DNA from 2 places in the Paenibacillus sp. Y280 genome. Region 1 is predicted to be linked to the other one. Evidence: a T-box and tRNA genes for the amino acid it is inferred to sense, from the RefSeq annotation. Region 1 holds a T-box; the other holds one or more tRNA genes.
What was found. The T-box of region 1 lies ahead of leuS (leucine--tRNA ligase). A T-box ahead of a tRNA ligase gene usually reads a tRNA of that ligase, here a tRNA-Leu.

Region 1 (10,072 bases):
TTTCTTATCTCTATACTCTTCTTACAATGGTTCAATGCGACCCGACCTCAAATAGCGCTGAATCCTCATGCAAAATAAAGCAGTAAAGTATGAATACTTTACCTTGAAAATTTTAATTGAAAGACTAAAAAGGTACAGTCTCCTCCTATTTTGAGGTACTGTACCTTTTTTTCAAAATTGTGATTTTAATGGTTTAGGTATTCATAATACCAAAAACTCAACGCGTCTTATTAAATTTATCTTTGAAAAGTTGGTCATAAATTAAAACAAGACAGTACGGAATGACATAGGATACGAATGTCCAAAAGATATTCCAACCGTTCTCATAGGCAACTTTGTTAAATACAAAAAGTATGGCTTCCAACACGGTTAAAAAAACGGATGTAATGATAAGTATCAGAAATTTATTAATTTTGTATCTCTTAATTATATACACCATGTAACAAGCGGTTATCGGATAAAGTCCAATGTTGGAAGGTAATGCAGCAACTTCTTCAAGTACAAAAGGAGCGACTTTCCACCATTTAAAATGGTAGCCGATATCATTAACAGCAAAAGAAATAAGACCCGAAAAAGGAGCAATTCTAAGTAACATATTAAAGTCATGCTTTATTAGATATAAGCCAAGTATCCATGGGATTATAAAAAAAATGATGACATTAAAAAGCATATGTTTTACCTCCTGCATAGTATGATCATCCACATCAAATTAGCCTTATTACGATTAGATTCTTTAATTTAATTAGTTTTTTTTCATATTCTATTCAGTTGAGGAATAAGATGGTACGAGCATTCAATGTGATTATAGAAAAAGGAGTGTTCAAGATTGGGTGTATTGCTTGGTTATATCTTTTTAGGACTATCCTTATCTGCACCAATAGGACCTATTAATGCTGCTCAATTGGATGCGGGCATTAAAAAAGGCTTTTGGCATGCATGGTTGGTCGGACTAGGAGCGATGGTAGCCGATATCCTATATATGCTGATGGTCTATTTTGGAATCGTCCATTTCATTAATATTCCTTTTATGCAAACGTTTCTCTGGCTGTTTGGCAGCTTTGTGCTAATCTATACCGGAGTTGAAAGCTTGATGGGTATTGGACAAGCTATAGGATCTAGAAAAATCAGCGAGGGCAGCCGATTTAAATCGTTTCTTTCTGGTTTTTTAATGTCATTGTCCAATCCTTTGTCTATCTTGTTCTGGCTTGGAATTTATGGTTCTGTGCTTGCAGAAACGGCGGAAAAATATGATGCCAAACAATTGATTTTATATAGCTTTGCCATTCTTTTCGGTGTTTTTATTTGGGATGTAACAATGGCTGGAGCAGCAAGTACTGCCCGTAAATGGTTAACGGAACGTATTCTGAAAGGTATCGCTATATTATCGGGTTTATCGCTGATTGGATTTGGGCTTTATTTTGGCTATAAAGCCATAGATGTTCTATTTTTTAAATAAAGACTTCTCAGAAAGTGGTACGGCTTTCTTCCATTTTTTCCTCATTAGCCAAGTTACGATTGAAATTATAATTAGAAACCCCATACTTACCATGAAACCAGGCCTGCTAGTATGATGAAATAACGAACCGATTACTGCCATACATAGAATGAACATTCCAAGGATTCGTTTTGTTTTCCCCCATGTAGTGAGCTTTAATATGCTGCCTGAGGATAAGAGAATGAAAATCCAATTGTAAAGAAGCATTAAGCCAGCAGCTGTCGTGAAATACTCGTAAATCTCTCCAGGCAGCAGCATTGCGCAAATGATTGACACAAGAAGTCCAGTTGTCGTCAATCCAATAGCGAGAAGCGGACGGTCCTTTGCTTTTTGGGCAAAGAGCGAAGGTGCGTCATTATCTTCCGCTAAAGTAACGAGCATACTCGTAACTGCAAAAAGTGAAGCGACCATCGTAGAAAAACCGGCAATGATCAAAATCCCGATAAATAGATGTGGTACGAAAGGCAGCTCATATTGATTGAGTGCGAGTAAAAAAGGACTTTTCTTAGTGTTTAGTTCTTTCCAGGAAATTAGGGTAATCGTGAGAATTAGGGACGCCACATAAATGATTGCCAGTAAACCAAGCATAACTTTTCCTGCTTTTGGCGCATCCTTGGGTTCTCGCAGTCGCATAGCCATAATACCCATAATCTCTATTCCGCCAAAAGCATAAAAGGCAAAAAGCAAGGAAGACCATAAGCCCATGATGCCTTTTTCGAAAAAACTTTCGAACGGAAATGCAGGACTAGATTTGCCTTTTCCCAGCAAGCCGAATAGAGCCAGTATGGCGATCACAATAAACATTACAATCGCAGATACTTTAATAATAGCAAATATATTTTCCATTCGTTCAAACCCTTTTGTTCCGGCGAATATGATGGATAATCCCAGAACTGCAAATATGGAAGCCAAAATCCAAATTGGAATGTTTGGGAACCAAAAACGAGAAAATAAGGATAAAGCGGTTAATTGACTGCCCATTATTAATAATTCAGAGGACCAATACACCCATCCGCTGCTAAAACCGGCCCATCGGCCATAGGCTTGTTTGGCATATGAGCGAAAGGAGCCCTTTATTGGATGTTCAGCTGTCATTTGCGCAAGCACATCAAAGACGAGATATGTGCCTATTGCAGCAGTAAGAAATGAAATTAATACAGCAGGACCACCTATTTTAATAGCTAATCCCGACCCGAGAAAATAACCTGTACCAATTGTACAAGCTACACCAAGCAAAGATAATTGCCACCATTGAAGTTTGTCATTGTTAGCATTAGACGATTTATTATTATTTTTTTTCATGTAGTTAGTCTCTCCATGTTAAAAAACTTCGTATTTTATATATATTTTTATTTTCGTTGATTCGGTTTCTCACAAAAAAATAGTATGCTCTTAACTTAAAAAAATATTCAATAAGTCTAAAACTGGAGGGAAACATTTCCCTCCAGCAGTTCGTCCTTAAGCTCGTTAGAAGAGTGATATGATGAATTCCAACCAAATGGATAAAGCGGAATAAGATGCAACAATTATTTGGAAATACTCGTATAAGAGGATGCGTGAGCCATGCATGTTCGGTGAGTGAGGAAATCTGCTCCGAGTCACTCCGATTATAGGAAGGTGTTGAATTGACCATGACGAGTATGAACTGGAGAAAATGGCTGATAGTTCTTACAGGTCTTCTATCTATAGCATTGGGCATTCTTTATGTTGCCGAAACAGGATCTAGCAACGGTTTTACAGGGTTGGAGTCCAGGACCGTACAAAATACCGTGCAATATTGGAGCAAAATCTCAATCGGCCTTGGATTTGTTTTGCTTACGATACTGCTGCTTAGACAGAAGATGAACCCTCAAGCAAACGACGGATTACTTATTATCGTATTGTCTTTGCTTTTTTTAATTCAGCTTCCACCGTTTGCATTGTGGCTGCTCGTCAGTTTATTTGGAACAGGGGCTTCGATCGGCTGGATTGCGGTACATATCGCGCTGCTCCTTCTTCTGGTCAGAATCTTTACATTAGGCCGCCGGAGCGGCACTTCTCATATATAGTACGGGCGCTCCTCTCTTGACACCGTACCGCGCGATCTTTATAATCGAAACTAACCATTTTATGCATATGGAGCGTTGAAGAGGAACAGTAATTTCGTAAGCAAGGCCTAGAGAGCCGGTGTTTTTAGGGTGCAAGCCGGACCTGCTGCGAAATGAAGCTCGCCTTGGAGCTGTGCGAATAAAGAGGTCGGTGCGAGGCATCGATTGCGAAAAAAGCACCGTCTGGCCTGCGTTAAAGGCGACAAGTGAGCGATAGGCAAAGCATGCCTGCCGCTAACTAGGGTGGTACCACGGGAGAACAACCTCTCGTCCCTAGCGTTAATCGCTAGGGGCGGGAGGTTTTATGTTTTTTTGAAGATGCATACGTACAGCACATAATTTTTAGGGGGATATCTCAAATGAGTCAAGAACAGCAATTTCACGGCTACAATCCGCTTGTTGTCGAGCCGAAGTGGCAGCAATACTGGGATAAAAACAAAACATTTCAAACGACAGAAGAAGCGGACAAACCGAAGTTTTACGCACTCGATATGTTTCCGTATCCATCCGGGGCGGGTTTGCATGTAGGTCATCCGGAGGGCTACACCGCTACGGATATCGTATCCCGTTACAAAAGAATGAAGGGCTACAACGTGCTTCATCCGATGGGCTGGGATGCCTTTGGCTTGCCAGCGGAGCAGCATGCGCTTGATACAGGCCAGCATCCACGCGATATTACGTTCAAAAATATCGATAATTTCCGCCGTCAAATTAAATCGCTTGGCTTCTCATACGACTGGGACCGCGAGATCAGCACGACTGATCCCGAATATTACAAATGGACGCAATGGATTTTTATCCAATTGTACAATAGAGGACTTGCATACGTTGCCGAGGTTTCGGTTAATTGGTGCGAGGCGCTTGGAACTGTTCTTGCTAATGAAGAAGTAATCAATGGCCTTAGCGAGCGGGGCAGCCACCCGGTTGTGCGTAAGCCGATGCGCCAATGGATTTTGAAAATTACCGAATATGCAGATCGTTTGCTGGATGATCTGGAAGAGCTCGACTGGTCGGAGAGCATTAAGGATATGCAGCGCAACTGGATTGGTAAGTCGAAAGGCGCTGAGGTTACTTTCGAGATTGACGGACATGATTCGGCATTGGTCGTATTTACGACTCGCCCGGATACATTGTTTGGCGCGACTTATTGCGTCTTGGCGCCAGAGCATGAGCTTGTAGCGCAAATCGTAACCTCAGAGCAAAAAGCGGCTGTAGAAGCTTACCAAGAAGCTGCAGCGCGCAAGAGTGACCTAGAGCGTACCGATTTGGCAAAAGATAAATCAGGCGTATTTACAGGCGCTTATGCGATCAATCCTGTGAATGGCGTAAAAACGGCAATTTGGATAGCGGATTACGTGCTTGCCGGCTATGGCACAGGCGCTATTATGGCCGTACCAGGTCACGATGCACGTGACTGGGAGTTCGCGAAGCAATTCGACCTTCCGATCGTTGAGGTTGTTGGGGGCGGAGATATTACGAAGGAAGCTTATGCAGGCGATGGACCGCATGTGAATTCCGACTTCTTAAACGGCTTGACTAACGTGGACGCTATTGCAAAAATGATCGAGCATTTGGATGCTGCAGGCAAAGGTAAGGGCAAAATAACTTACCGTTTGCGCGATTGGCTGTTCAGCCGCCAGCGTTATTGGGGCGAACCGATTCCAATTATTCATCTGGAGGACGGCACGATGAAAACCGTGCCTGAGGACCAGCTGCCGCTCTTGCTGCCTGATGTTGATGCGATAACGCCTTCAGGCACTGGCGAGTCTCCGCTTGCAAGCGTTACGGAATGGGTCAATACAATTGACCCTGAGACGGGTATGAAAGCACGCCGCGAGACGAATACGATGCCGCAATGGGCCGGAAGCTGCTGGTACTACCTGCGTTTCATCGATCCGAAAAACGACAAGCAGCTGTGTTCGCCAGAGAAGCAAAAGGAATGGCTGCCGGTTGACCTTTATATCGGCGGTGCTGAGCATGCGGTGCTTCATTTGCTTTACGCACGTTTCTGGCATAAGGTGCTTTATGATATCGGCGTAGTTGATACGAAGGAGCCGTTCCACAAGCTCGTAAACCAAGGGATGATTCTTGGCAATAACAACGAGAAAATGTCCAAATCACGCGGCAACGTCATTAACCCTGATGATATCGTCAATGAGTTTGGTGCTGACACGCTCCGTATGTATGAAATGTTCATGGGGCCGCTTGAAGCGACTAAGCCTTGGAACACAAACGGCGTCGAAGGCACGTACCGTTTCCTTAGCCGTGTATGGCGTTTGTTCGTAAACGAGGATGGCAGCCTAAACGCTAAAATCGGAGATGGCGATACAAGCGATGCTTTCAAGCGCACTTGGCATCGTTCCATTAAGAAAATGACAGAGGATTATGAAGCGCTTCGCTTCAACACGGTCATTAGCCAACTGATGATTTTCGTTAACGAAGCATACAAAACGGAAGTGCTGCCGCTTGCGGCTATGGAGCAATTCGTGCAATTGATTTCGCCAATTGCTCCGCATATCGCAGAAGAGCTATGGGAGAAGCTTGGTCGCAAGGATTCACTGACTTACGCTTCATTCCCGACGTTTGAAGATGCATGGACAGTGGATCAAGAGGTTGAAATTGTTGTCCAAGTTAACGGCAAAATCGTCGACCGCGTATCCATTGCAGCAGATATGGACGTTGCAGAAATGGAAAGCTTGGCGAAGGAGCTGGAAAAAGTGCAAGAGCTGATTGCCGGCAAAACGATTCGCAAAGTCATTGCGGTAAAAGGCAAGCTTGTCAACATCGTCGCTAATTAATCAATGAGTGCAAATAAAAGAGGTGAACGGGCATTAGCTGAAGAACAGCTATTGACCGTTCACCTTTTCGCCTATGAAGGCAGTTGAAACCTTGATTACATCTTCATCGAACTTGTCATGCGTCGTGCGGATAAGCTGATTGAAGACGCCGTCCGTCTCGCGGCGCAGCAGATGCAATGCTTTTGCAGTAATGCCTCCAGGCACAGCCACCCTTTCCTGAACATCTGCTGGCGTTAGCCCGCCCTCGGTTAGCAGAAGACCTGTGCCAAGCAGCATGGCGCTGGCTACTCGAAGAGCTTCTTCGCGGCCGATACCCGTTTCCTGAACGGCTGCATCGACAAATTGCTCGAGCAGGAAGGAGATGAAGGCAGGTCCGCAGCTTGACAGATCCGATACGATGCGTGTATAGCCCTCATCTATTCGAAGCGGCTCGCTTATGTTGGACAACAAATTCTCAAGCCGCGCTTTGTCTTCCTCATCAACCGACTGGCCGTAAATGCAAAGCGATGCTCCGCTCCACACATAATTCGTGATGCTCGGAATCATCTTTGCGATCTTGCAATCGAGCTCACCCTCCAGATGGGAGATAAGAACAGGACTTGTGATGGAAACAACCATTTGGCCTGGTCTAATGACGGGCTTCAAATCATCGACGACCTTTTTGAATTCTAACGGCTTGACGCATAAAAAAACGATATCGCAGCCGCTGGCTGCTCCCGCATTCGTGTATTCGGCTCTCATGCCGGAATAACGGTCGGCCAAGGCTTGCGCTTTTGTAAAGGTGCGGTTGCTGACAGCAATTTGTGCTGGCGCTAACGCGCCTGATGCAATAAATGCTTCAATGAGCAGACTTCCCATCGTGCCAGTCCCGATAAATCCGACATTCATACTGAACCCTCCTATAGGTTTGGCGCGCGCATAACCGGAATCAGATCGTTCTAAAGGCATGCGCGAGCAAATCCCGAGTCAAAATTTCTGTATTTGTTTCGTTTGCTCTCTTACCTTATTCCTTAGTACTTGTTTTATATGTCACTATATGCCAAACAATATGTTGTTTGCAGAAAGGTCGGACTGAAATGAAGCCTTCTTCGATTGAAATGTCGAATAAACAGCTAATATTTGCCGCAGCGCTTATTATAGTGGCTGTTATTCTTTTAGCCTCAGCACTGATGGAACCAAAACAGGACGTCCCCGGGGAATGGGTGCCATTGAACGCTAAAGTAGAAACAGCGATTGCTTCGTTTGATCAGACTAATGAAAAGGAAGATTTACAGGAGTCTGCTGAGGAGAAAGCAGCAGAAATAACAGATGAGAAAATAAATGGAGATAAAGAAGAAAATAAAAAAGAAAATACTGATGAAAATCCAGAATCGCAAAAAGTGCAGATGGGTTTAGAAGAAGCGGGTGAGGAGAGCAAGCTTGATATTAATCGTGCTACAGCCGAAGAGCTTGATGCATTAAAAGGAATTGGCCCTGCGAAGGCAAAGGCGATTGTTCAGGATAGAGAGCAAAATGGAAAATTCATCTCGGTCGATGATTTGCTCCGAGTCAAAGGAATCGGACAGAAATTGCTTCTAGGCATTGAAGAGAGCATTGTAGCTCGTCCATAATTGTGAGAGAATGGAAGAAGCGGACTGTTATTTATTTCCGCTTCCATAATAGCTTCAGCTATTATTATTTCATTTTATGAAGGAGTCGAGGAAATGTCAGAACAACGCAAGCTTTCTCTTGATACGCTATCCGTCCACGGAGGCCAACAAATCGATCCGACTACGTTGTCGCGCGCAGTACCTATTTACCAGACGACATCTTACGGATTTAAAGATACGGATCATGCAGCAAATTTATTTTCATTGCAAGAATTCGGGAACATTTATTCCAGAATTATGAACCCGACATCGGACGTTTTTGAGAAACGCGTAGCTGAGCTGGAAGGCGCTCCGGCAGCCTTGGCGGTTGCTTCTGGCCAATCGGCAATTACATATGCGATACTCAACATAGCGGGTGCTGGCGATGAAATCGTTTCTGCAACAAGCCTTTATGGCGGAACGTTCAATTTATTTTCCATCACTTTAGCAAAGCTTGGCATTACGGTAAGATTTGTAGATCCATCGGACCCGGAAAATTTCCGCGGTGCCATTAATGAGCGTACAAAAGCGGTTTACGCTGAAACGATCGGAAATCCGAAGGGCGATGTCATTCATTTGGAGGCTGTTGCTGCAATCGCGCATGAGAACGGCATTCCTTTTATCGTGGACAATACGTTCCCAAGCCCGTATCTATGCAGACCGATTGAGCATGGCGCCGACATCGTTGTCCATTCAGCCACAAAGTTTATTGGCGGTCACGGTACGTCGATTGGCGGTATTATTGTGGACGGAGGCAAGTTCGATTGGAAGGCGAGCGGCAAATTCCCAGGCTTGACTGAACCAGACCCAAGCTACAACGGCGTTGTGTATACGGATGCGGTTGGTCCAGTCGCTTATATCATTAAAGCACGTGTACAATTGCTGCGTGATATGGGAGCCGCGATTTCACCGTTCAACTCCTTCCTGCTGCTGCAAGGTCTCGAGACGCTTCATCTTCGGATGGATCGCCACAGCTCGAACGCGCAAAAGGTTGCGGAGTTTTTGGAAGGGCATGAAGCGGTTGAGTGGGTTAATTACCCAGGCCTTCCGAGCCATCCGACCTACGAGCTGGCGCAAAAGTATTTGCCTAAGGGCAAAGGCGCGATTTTGACATTCGGCATTAAAGGCGGCGTTGAAGCGGGCAAGAAAGTGATTAATTCCGTGGAGCTGTTCTCGCATCTGGCGAATGTCGGCGATTCGAAGTCGCTTATTATTCATCCTGCAAGCACAACCCATCTGCAGCTGTCTGCAGAGCAGCAAACAAATGCAGGCGTATCGCCAGGCATGATTCGACTTTCGATCGGTACAGAAGGCATTGAAGATATTTTGGCTGATCTGGAGCAAGCGATTACGGCCAGCCAACAGATTTAATTCATATACTGAATAGCAGCTAGAACATCAGATGCAGCATGAGAGGGGAATTTGGATTCATGAACACCCAAACGCAGGATGCCGTCCGGAAGGATTGGGACACCTACTTTATGGATATCGCTTATATGGTTTCGACGCGCTCGCGTTGTCCGCGCAGACATGTCGGTACCGTTCTTGTGCAAGGGAAAAAATTGCTCGGTACAGCGTATAACGGAGCGCCGATGGGCGTGCAGGACTGTCTCGAGGCAGGCTGCATGATATCGGAGGAAGTTGAGATGAAGCAAATCGACGGCAAGGAGCAGCTGATCAAGAAGCAGCGCTGCATTCGAACGATCCATGCGGAGCAAAATTTGCTGCTGTTTACGGATCGCGCTGATCGGGAAGGCTCAACGATATACGTCACTGACCAGCCTTGCTGGACGTGCGCCAATATGGTTGCCAATAGCGGTGTCATTGAAATCGTCTATCATCGAAGCTATCCGAAGGATAGCGATAAGGTGAGCAATCTAATGAAACAGAAGGGCATCAAATTCCGCTGTTTGGACCATTTTGAACCACCTGCCCAGGCGCATATGAATGTAACTTCATAGTATGGAATAATTAAAAATAGTGAGTAGGGGAGGAACCTCTGATTGCATCTAAGGATGCGTCAGAGGTTCTTTTTTTTGTATTGGCGAGCAAATTGTTGAGAGG
Region 2 (10,072 bases), on a different contig from region 1:
ACAGCGAAAACTAAACTGCACATACACATCACAGCAATAGCCGACATCATGAGTAAACGCCTGTTTCTGCTTCTCTTTTCCACGTTCATATTATCAGACCATCCATCCTGTTTGCTCATTGCTGCATACACCCCTCATCTTTTACTATCATTGTTTGTGAAGAGGCTGGAAAATATGCTTAAAATATAGAAGTCTTAGGAAATTTTGCTTTTGGTTTATGTCGCAATAAACGAAAAAAGAGCAAAAGAAAGAGGCCCACTCTAGAGCTAGGCCTCTTCTTCCTGCAGTCGATTCGATTAAAACTTGCTCACGACATCCAGCGTGACTGCTTCAAGCGTAATGTTGGCAAGTTTATTTTCCATCGCCTGCTGCGCTTCATTAAAAGCCGCTTCAAGCGATGATTGAATATTTCGGCCAACCGGACATGCCGGATTCGGCTTCTCATGAATAGCAAACAGCTCGTCTTGACCATTGTTATGGACAGCATTGTATATATCCAAGAGCGTAATTTCGCTTGCCGGTCTAGTTATGACGGCTCCCGCCACGCCAGCGCTTGTAGCGACGAGGCCAGCTTTATTTAACAATCCAATAATTCTGCGAATGACGACAGGGTTCGTATTCACGCTGCCAGCAATATAATCTGAAGTCAGTCGTGCCGCCTTATTTGTCTCCAATAAGGTCAAAATATGAACCGCTACCGCAAATCGATTGCTAGTCAACGCATTCACCGCCTGTCAAAAAATAATGATGATACCTTCCCGCGACAAAATTGACTGTCCAGCCGGTTGCCATGTAAGCATTATAGTTACACGGTGCATCCATTGTCAAACTTTTGACGCGGTTTGCGCAACAGGCTCAGCAGCAAAGGTTACCTTCCCATCTGCCAACGAAGCCACCCTCGCCAAGGAATGTACGCGATAGCCTAGCTCGATAAGCTTCTCGCGTCCTGGCTGGAACGCCTTCTCTATGACGATGCCGATACCCGCCACCGTACCACCCGCCTGCTCAACGATGCGCGCCAAGCCAAGCGCAGCATCGCCGTTCGCTAGAAAATCATCAATGATAAGGACGCGATCTTCCTCAGACATAAATTTGCGCGATACGGTAACCTCGCTCTCCTCCTGCTTCGTGAAGGAATAAATCTTCTCGGTATAAAGATCGTCCTTGAGCGTTAACGACTTGCGCTTGCGTGCAAAGAGCAGCGGAACATTCATCGTTAATGCAGCCATGACAGCCGGCGCAATGCCTGAGGATTCAAGCGTAAGTACCTTTGTAATGCCTTCTTCTTCAAATAAAGCAGCGAAGGTTTGGCCAATGCTGAGCATAAGCTGCGGATCAACCTGATGATTGAGAAAGGAGTCCACTTTCAGTACATTCCCGTTTAGGACAATTCCTTCCTCTAAAATTTTTTGCTCTAATTGCTTCACAGCATATTCCTCCATTTATATAAAATTTTGTTGACATTTACACGTAATTAATGTTAAGATATTTTCTGTTGAAACAAAATACGCGGTCGTGGCGGAATTGGCAGACGCGCTAGATTCAGGTTCTAGTGGTGTAACAGCCGTGGAGGTTCGAGTCCTCTCGACCGCATCCTAATTAGGTTTACAGACTATTTTAGACGAAGTTTAATCTAATGGTCAATGATTGACTCCATTTTGTAAATACAAACCACTGATTATTATAATAATCAGTGGTTTTTTTGTTGCTTAAAAAACATATAAAAACGACCAACAGCGAAGTTAGTCGTTAGCACATCCATTACTTTCCCATCACTGACTTTACGTACTTCTCAGCCTTGTAGTCCTTCCTGATTTCATGCAGGACATTACTATTAGCTTCACTCCAAGACTCCAATATCATTCTTGGCTCTGCTTCAATTATTCCTTTAGCCGCTGCTATATCATCTTCCTTGAATGCATCCATAATTTTTATCAAATCAGCTCTATCAAGCAGCTTTACATGATTTACTCCTGCCAGGGTTTCACATGGTTCTGTGAAAGTGGCTGTCGCAATCACAATTGCCTTCTTAGCTTTGTAATAACGCATACATGAGAATACTTCCTGCACAGCGCTAATGCCAACAGAATCAGAGTATCGCTTGGCCTGTACTACATTTCTTATACCCTCACGATCAGTAAAAACCACATCTGCTCCAAAATCTCTACTATTCGTTGTCTTATAAACGCCTGAGTATCCCAGCTCAATCAGAAGCCTATACAGATACATCTCAAACTCAGAGCCGTCTTCCATCTTGTCAATATCTGTAATATCAATTTCCTTTAAGTTATAATTTTCTTCAAAAGGCTGACTAAAACTCTTATTATCCGGTTTATTTCTTACTTTAAACCCAATAATAGCTGCCACACAAAAGCCGATGATTAAAGCTAATACGATGTAACCAATCACAAAAGAAACCTCCATCTCAACTTTATATATCAATGAATAGAGTAATGAAACTTAGACCATTCGATCTACTACTCAATGAATTAATAGTTAAATCTTACCATGGTTTGTCGAAACAGGATAGAGTTCACATACACACTCATAGGCTTAAGAAAAGCACCATCGGATGATGATGCTTTTATAGCTTCTCATTTATTGAATAAAATCTATACTTTCCTTCTTACTAATTTATTTCCAACCCAATCAAAAACGAGTGTTAATCCCTTTTCCCTTGGTTTCCACCCTTGTTCAATTGCTTCTAAAATAATAATAGCAACTTCTTTTGGTTTTAATATTTTTAAGTTCAAATCATCAACATATGGAAATTCGACCCAATAATCATTAGTATCTGATTCTATATGCACTTCAATTCTTCGTCCCTGTTCCTGCCCATGTTCTGCTACTAACAAGATACATCCTCTTGTAGTTGCGGAGATAATCCACCTGTATTCTTCATCTTCTACAACTATTTTCCTAGATCGTTTTTTACTAAGTGTCATATATTCACCCTCAACCGTTTGTAGATAAATTCCATGTTTTTCTAACGAAATGTTCCTTAAAAACTGCCTTAAATCTTGGCTTAAAATCAATTTCTAATGTTTGTAGAATTTCATCTTGGCACAGCGTGATTAAAACACTAGAATGTTCTTGTTTGTTCGCCACAATTTCAAATCTGTCTACTCTTTTCAAATCAAAATAAGATATAACTTCATCTGAACGCAAATCCTCAGCCTTTACTTTCACTTGACCTGAGGAAGGTGAAATGGTGACAACAAACTTCTCATTTTTATTTGAGAACCTAGTTAGTGGCTTGGTTATATATAAAAGATAAATTCTTAATTTCAGCATCTAATAATACTGGTTCACATTCAAATATTTACAGTAGTTCATAGAAAAGCATCCAATTTTGATATTACTTGCTACAAAATATGGTATAATTTCTGATCCAATAATAATATACCAAGAAGTTAATACTTTAGAAAATCCATTTAATTAAAATTCGCATAGGAAAATTGTGAATTATTACACTTAAACTATCGGGTGCTTTAGTTGAATAACGAGTACAGTCACTTCCTTCTTGGATGTGGCTGTTTTCACACTTCATCATACAAATTAAGAGACACATTCGTAATTCCTTACTTCTTGAATTTAGCTCTAATCAGTACTATTACCCCACCAATAAAAATACCTACAATTGCCCACGTTGCAATAAATAATATCGAATCCATGATATACGCTCCTAATTTGATACAATTTTCAGTGAATGAAATCAAACTCTTATTACAATATGTTTAATTATTGTTATTTACTTTTTTTTCCATTATCAAAACTGCGCTCAAGTACTTCTCACAAGTTAAAATAATAATTCCATCACTCCCCTACTGACTGATTTTCGAATTCAATTGTTTTTGGAATGATCGAATGGTCAGGCATGAGTTTCGTGCTTAAAAGTCTCCCCAATTTTACAGATGGAACCTCAACCAAATAATACATTATCGTTGCTATAACAAATGAAACAATAAATGAAAGAACTAAAATTGATATGACTGGCATCTTTCCAGATAATGAATATAGGAGTGTCAACATTACAATTAAATGATACAAATAAACACTATAGGATATTTTACCTACAAAATGTATTGGCTTAAACAGTAAAATCGACTTTAATGTTTTAGAGTTTAAACTAAATAATATGAAGATACAACATCCTAAAGCAATAGCCCAATCATTTATTATAAACATATGCAACAAAGAATGATTAGGCAGCACTAGCCAAACGTACATATAAAGAGTCAATCCAATAACTAATAATGCAATTTTGAAGGCAAATGATAATCTGTTATATCGTTCACTGAAATCTCTCTTATATTTTGCAAGCAAAGCTCCTAACATAAAGAACGCAACATAGTGTGGTGTGAGTAGATAAGAAGAATAACCAGCACGGAATGATGTTATATCGTAGGAAAACAAATTGAGAAGGATATAATAACTCAAAAAGTATATGACAGGTATAGAAAATAAAATAATCGCATTAACGCCTTTATTATTGCGAACTATTAGCCACATAATCAGAGGGAATATTAAAGAAATTCTCATCTCATGAATTAGCGACCATATGACAGGATTTAGATTCATAGTGTCAAACTCTTTTAAAAGAATGAAATGATTGACAATCATCTCAGTTGTAAAAGGAGTTGACCATATCGTATTAGCCCAATCGCTTACTCCTGTAATATTGCTAGGTGATAATATGCTCATTAGGAGCATGATTAGCAATATAGATATAGCACTCGGTATCAGGATCCTGCATATTCGTCTTATTAAATAATGTCTGTACTTTGATTGTTTATTATTGTGATAGGGAAGAGATAGAACAAAACCGCTTAAAATAAAAAACAAAATGACGGATTCATGACCAAGCCAGAATAAATGCAGAGGAGTGTTATTTAACTTCTCAACAATGTTGGTGCTTGGAATGATAATCGAAATGTGAGCCAAAATTACTGAAGTTGCAGCAAGCCCTCTGATTGAGTCTAATTGTTCTAAACGCTGATTTGTTTCCAAAGTTCAACACCAGTCCCCAAAATCAAATTTTCCAATTGATAATAACATAAAAATCCATAACAGGTATGTCGAACCATGTAATTGGATGGAAAAAATTCTAAAGGTCATGACAATAGGCAAAAGAAAGTTCGAACTTGGAGGAAACTCATGAAAGCAATTGTATACACAAATTACGGGCCACCTGAGGTTCTTCAACTCAAAGAGGCAGAAAAACCGACTCCGAAGGACAAAGAAGTACTGGTAAAAGTTTATGCGGCATCCGTGAATTCATGGGACTTGGATCTCCTGACAGGCACGCCGTTCCTGGTTCGACTTGAAGGGCTTTCAAAACCAAAATACAAAATACTCGGTTGTGACATAGCAGGGCGGGTAGCAGCGGTTGGCACAAACGCAACAGAGTTTCAGCCAGGCGATGAGGTATTCGGGGACATATCCGGGTGTGGTTGGGGTGGTTTTGCCGAGTATGTTTGTGTTCCTGAAAGTGCATTAGCTTTGAAATCTGCAGCATGACATTCGAGGAAGCAGCAGCCGTACCTCAAGCGGCAATTCTCGCCCTGCAGGAACTTCGCCATAAAGGACAGATTAAAAAAGGGCAAAAGGTTTTGATAAATGGTGCGGGCGGTGGTGTAGGTACTTTTGCGGTGCAGCTTGCCAAATCATTCGGGGCTGAAGTGACCGGCGTGGACAGCAAGAGTAAATTGGATATGCTGCGCTCGATTGGTGCAGACCACGTCATTGATTACACGGAAGAAGATTTCACCAAAAACGGACGGCGTTACGATCTGATTCTTGATGTTGTGGCTGATCGTTCGATATTCGATGTCAAGCGTGCATTACTTCCAAATGGCATTTATATCATGGTCGGCGGATTAATGTCTCGACTTTTCCAAGTCATGTTGCTAGGACCATTGATTTCAATGATTACGAATAAGCAAATGGGCCTTCTAATACATAAGCCGAACAAAGAGGATCTAAATGTTATGAAAAAGCTTTTTGAATCCGGCAATGTAGTACCTGTTATTGATAAATGTTACCCGTTAAACGAGACTGCTGCAGCTCTTCGGTATCTTGGTGAAGGAAATGCCAAAGGAAAAATTGTCATTACTATCGAATCAAATACTAGTTTAAATGATATGTAATTAGGTGTTTTTTCCATGATGTCGATGGCACTTCCTCATAAAAAAAACCATCCAAAAGTTGAATGGTCTTCCCTAATCCTACGTAAATCTCTATTTATGTAACATCTTCAAAAGGATTTGCACGTTCCTCAGATGCTGGCGAGTAGCTGTAAATGCGGCTTAGCTTTACCACACGGCGATTAGGCCGGCGAATGACAACGGAGGACTCGTCCCATGCCACTACGATCCCGAGTACATCATTAACTTCCATCTCATCTCTTACGACTCTAACGGTCTCCCCGCTAACGCGGAATTGATCCAATTGCTCTTCGCTAATCACTGAACTTCCCTCCCGCATTCTTGTTTGCAGCTGTATCTGTATTGAAAAACCTCAATGCATGCTCGCGCATCACATTGAGGTTCCATTCAATCTATAAAAAATGTTCACTCAACCTATTGAAGTTCGGTTAACCGGCGCTCTTTGGCATCATTAGTTTCATACCACTCATCCAGCACGCGTGAAGACATTACACGCTTACCGATATATTCGCTCTGACGGTCGGTGAATTGATCCCGCCATTCAATAGACAATTCGTCGCACAGCTTCACAATCGTTAGCAGCTCCGACCACGCCACATAGCGTTTGTACCAGAAAAACTGCGGATGCTCGATCATATAAGGATATAAATCATCAAATTCCGTATGTTTGCAATCTAGTGCACGCTCAAAGTGGACTTTCGCATCGTTAAGCTTCGCATACATAAACTCTGCAGACATTTCCCCCATAACTTGTGCCTCCCCTCGATCACTTCTGTATTAGTATACGCGATAATGCTGGATGGGAAAAGAGCATTTGTACTGGAACATGTTACTCAAATGTGATTTCACCGTTATCTAGCGATGAAATACGAACGAGCGGCTCCACTCGAACGCCCTGTTCCCGCAAGGTTCTCCCACCGGCTTGGAATGATTTCTCGACGACTACGCCAAGGCCGATTAAGGTTGCGCCCGAACGCTGAATTATTTTGATGAGACCACGGGCAGCATCGCCATTCGCAATAATGTCATCAATGAATAATACCCGATCCTCTGCGGTTAGAAACTGTTTTGACACCATAATATCGGTAACCATTCCCTTTGTAAAGGAAGGTACTCTTTCCAAATATGCGTCCGGATCTGCGATCAACGTCTTCTTCCGACGAGCGAATACGAGCGGTACGCCAAGCGTGTACGCCGTTGCGAATGCAGCGGGTATGCCCGAAGACTCAACCGTAAGGACTTTCGTAATTTGCTCTTCTGCGAAGCGTCTTGCGAATTCTTGTCCCATTTCCATCGTCAATGCAGGGTCGACCTGGTGGTTTATCAAAGCATCCATCCGCAGCACGTTGCTCGACAACACGGATGATTCAGCTAAAATACGTTGTTTTAAGCTTTCCATCTTACATTACCTCCACCAAAATCCTTTTCGTTAACGTACCATAGGTCAGGCAAAAAGCGCAACCCTCTTAAAGGCGTTAGCCCGAAACCAAAAAACAATCCGAGTATATCTAAGGAATAATTTCAAATCTACGGTAAAAAAGAGCAACTTTTCCCACCATTTTACGTCTAAATCAGGAGAGCCGCTTTTATTCATGCACAACTCGATTTATTCAAACAATTAGAATACGGATGCCGATTACACTATTATTACGAAAGGAAGTGCAGCTCATGTTTCCTAAGAAAAAAGAAAAAACAAAAGCAGCGATGCTTGCAGCTACCTCTGCGCTGGTCCTATTGCTCGCAGGCTGTCAGAGCACAGCGACAACTCCACCCGATTCCTATACGGGCAGCGTAACTCCGATTCAAAGTGAGGAGGACGAGCCAAACAGCCCACAGAAGACATATATTGAGCAGTCTGACAATGATTTTCATACGGATGAACCGCATTCCAACTTTGTCGAAACGACGAGCGATACGAGCGCCAAGACCTCAACGGCGGGGAAGAAAGACGATACGAAAGCAACGGTCAAAACGGCAAGCCAAGACGCTGTATGGAGCGCAGATGCGCCAAAGCTAAACGGCATTACGATCGGCAACAGTGATGCAGCTGTCAGTAAGCTCTTTGGCAAGCCCGTAGACAGCTACCATCTCGATGACGAGAACGAGGCAATCAAGGTGCTTGAATACAAAGGCTTCGCCATCGGCATCAACGTTAACAAGAAAGTTCAATATATTGAGGTTTATGATAAAAGCATTTCAGCCGGCCTGAGCGGACTTCACATAGGAGACGACCCCGAGACTGCGCTGAAAGCGCTCGGAAAGCCGGATAAGCAGACAACGTATTTGTTGTCCTACAAAGCTAAAGGAGCGCTTCTAAAGCTTGACCTAGACCCTGTACATAATGAAATCGTATCGATAAAGCTGCTTGCACTCGACTAATAGCTATGACCATCCTTGCAGCCATAAACCAAGCAAAGCAAGCAGCAAGATCGGAAAGGTGAACAGCAAGCCATATTTGGTATACAGTCGCAGCAAACGCTTCGTTAATCCCCTTCGGATTCAGCAATATGAATACTAATGCCGAAATGAACACAGCAATGGTAATGAGCATGGACATGATTTTACTCCACTTGATGTCGATCTAGTATCCTAAAATTTTGAAAAAAGTCATGCCTGTCCCCTATTGGACATACCTTCTTATATAGAGGGTTATCGAACGGAGGACGGTAGACGATGTGGAAACGTACTGGAAAGGTGCTGCAAATCGCTTCAACCTATATGGGTACGATAGTAGGAGCTGGCTTTGCCACCGGTCAAGAAATATTGCAATTTTTTACCCGTTTCGGGTATTGGGGAACGATAACGATCGCAATCTCAACCGTATTGTTCATCTGGCTGGGCACCAAAATGATGCTCATAGCCAGCGAAATAAGAGCGAAATCGTACGAGGATTTAAATAAGGCTTTGTTTGGCGACAAATACGGGCGGCTCATCAGCCATTTCATGCTCGTTGTGCTCCTTGGCGTAACAGCCGTTATGCTCGCTGGGGCCGGTACGATCTTTTATGAGCATTGGAATATTTCCTATCAATCGGGACTGCTGATTACAATAGCCGCCTGCTACTTTTTGCTGCGCAAAGGGATGAATGCCATCCTAACGGTTAATGCTATAGTCGTTCCCATTATGCTGCTATTCACCGTACTCATTATGATTGACACCTTCCAAACACCGGGTGCAGACAAGTTCATTACGCTATCGAGCGACCATTCGATATGGGCGGCATGGGCATCGCCTTTTCTGTATACCGCATTTAATCTCTCGATGTCGCAGGCAGTACTCGTACCGCTTGGCGCGGAGATTAACGATCGCAAAGTAATCATTGCAGGCTCTTGGGTCGGCGGAATCGGCATCGGCTTCATGCTGCTGGCCGGTCATATCGCCCTATCCGTTCATATGCCGGGCATTCAGCAATTTGCCATTCCGATGGGCGGCATCGCAAGGCAGCTTGGGCCGAGCGTTCAATTTATTTATATTTTTATTATTTTCGCGGAAATCTTTACGACGCTTATCGCCGACATTTACGGGCTCACCCTTCAGCTTCATGAGCGTTTGAAATGGGCGCGCAGCTTAATTGTCCTTCTCATTCTCGCCATCTGTTATGTAGCCAGCCAAATCGGATTTGGCCCGCTGCTGTCGACGCTTTATCCATTATTCGGACTGATCAGCTTTGGCTGGCTTATCTTGATTATCCGCAAGCGAGTAACCCACACTTAAGTATAAGCGTTAGAAACAACTAGATTTGTACGAGCACTGCATCCTCACAATGCTCAAGCATGGCATCCCTGACATGTTCATGACAGGTCATTACAATCATCTGCCTATCGCCGGACAGCTCCGCGAGCAGCCTCATAACGGCATGCAGCCGCCCGCGGTCAAAATTAACGAACACATCGTCCAGCATAAGA

Region 2: it has a tRNA-Leu gene. The T-box ahead of leuS (leucine--tRNA ligase) is inferred to sense a tRNA for this amino acid. The anticodon was not compared.

Annotation. Positions count from the first base shown of each region.
Region 1 covers NZ_JBXCIW010000007.1:2,518-12,589, forward strand. Annotated here, with positions in the region: gene AC1TPC_RS10990 (cytochrome c oxidase assembly protein) at 1-78, shown strand, start outside; gene AC1TPC_RS10995 (CBO0543 family protein) at 218-670, opposite strand; gene AC1TPC_RS11000 (LysE family transporter) at 827-1,456, shown strand; gene AC1TPC_RS11005 (amino acid permease) at 1,442-2,797, opposite strand; gene AC1TPC_RS11010 (hypothetical protein) at 3,127-3,543, shown strand; T-box leader at 3,610-3,860, shown strand; gene leuS (leucine--tRNA ligase) at 3,942-6,380, shown strand; gene comER (late competence protein ComER) at 6,429-7,268, opposite strand; gene AC1TPC_RS11025 (ComEA family DNA-binding protein) at 7,457-7,990, shown strand; gene AC1TPC_RS11030 (homocysteine synthase) at 8,084-9,379, shown strand; gene AC1TPC_RS11035 (deoxycytidylate deaminase) at 9,439-9,969, shown strand.
Region 2 covers NZ_JBXCIW010000006.1:87,316-97,387, reverse strand. Annotated here, with positions in the region: gene AC1TPC_RS09945 (divergent polysaccharide deacetylase family protein) at 1-119, opposite strand, end outside; gene AC1TPC_RS09940 (Rrf2 family transcriptional regulator) at 297-719, opposite strand; gene AC1TPC_RS09935 (xanthine phosphoribosyltransferase) at 825-1,427, opposite strand; tRNA gene AC1TPC_RS09930 (tRNA-Leu) at 1,510-1,593, shown strand; gene AC1TPC_RS09925 (restriction endonuclease) at 1,762-2,409, opposite strand; gene AC1TPC_RS09920 (hypothetical protein) at 2,613-2,945, opposite strand; gene AC1TPC_RS09915 (hypothetical protein) at 2,956-3,294, opposite strand; gene AC1TPC_RS09910 (acyltransferase family protein) at 3,817-5,010, opposite strand; gene AC1TPC_RS09905 (alcohol dehydrogenase catalytic domain-containing protein) at 5,158-5,520, shown strand; gene AC1TPC_RS09900 (NAD(P)-dependent alcohol dehydrogenase) at 5,517-6,149, shown strand; gene AC1TPC_RS09895 (hypothetical protein) at 6,244-6,468, opposite strand; gene AC1TPC_RS09890 (hypothetical protein) at 6,582-6,914, opposite strand; gene AC1TPC_RS09885 (xanthine phosphoribosyltransferase) at 6,997-7,566, opposite strand; gene AC1TPC_RS09880 (hypothetical protein) at 7,836-8,546, shown strand; gene AC1TPC_RS09875 (YkvI family membrane protein) at 8,841-9,881, shown strand; gene AC1TPC_RS09870 (AAA family ATPase) at 9,901-10,072, opposite strand, start outside.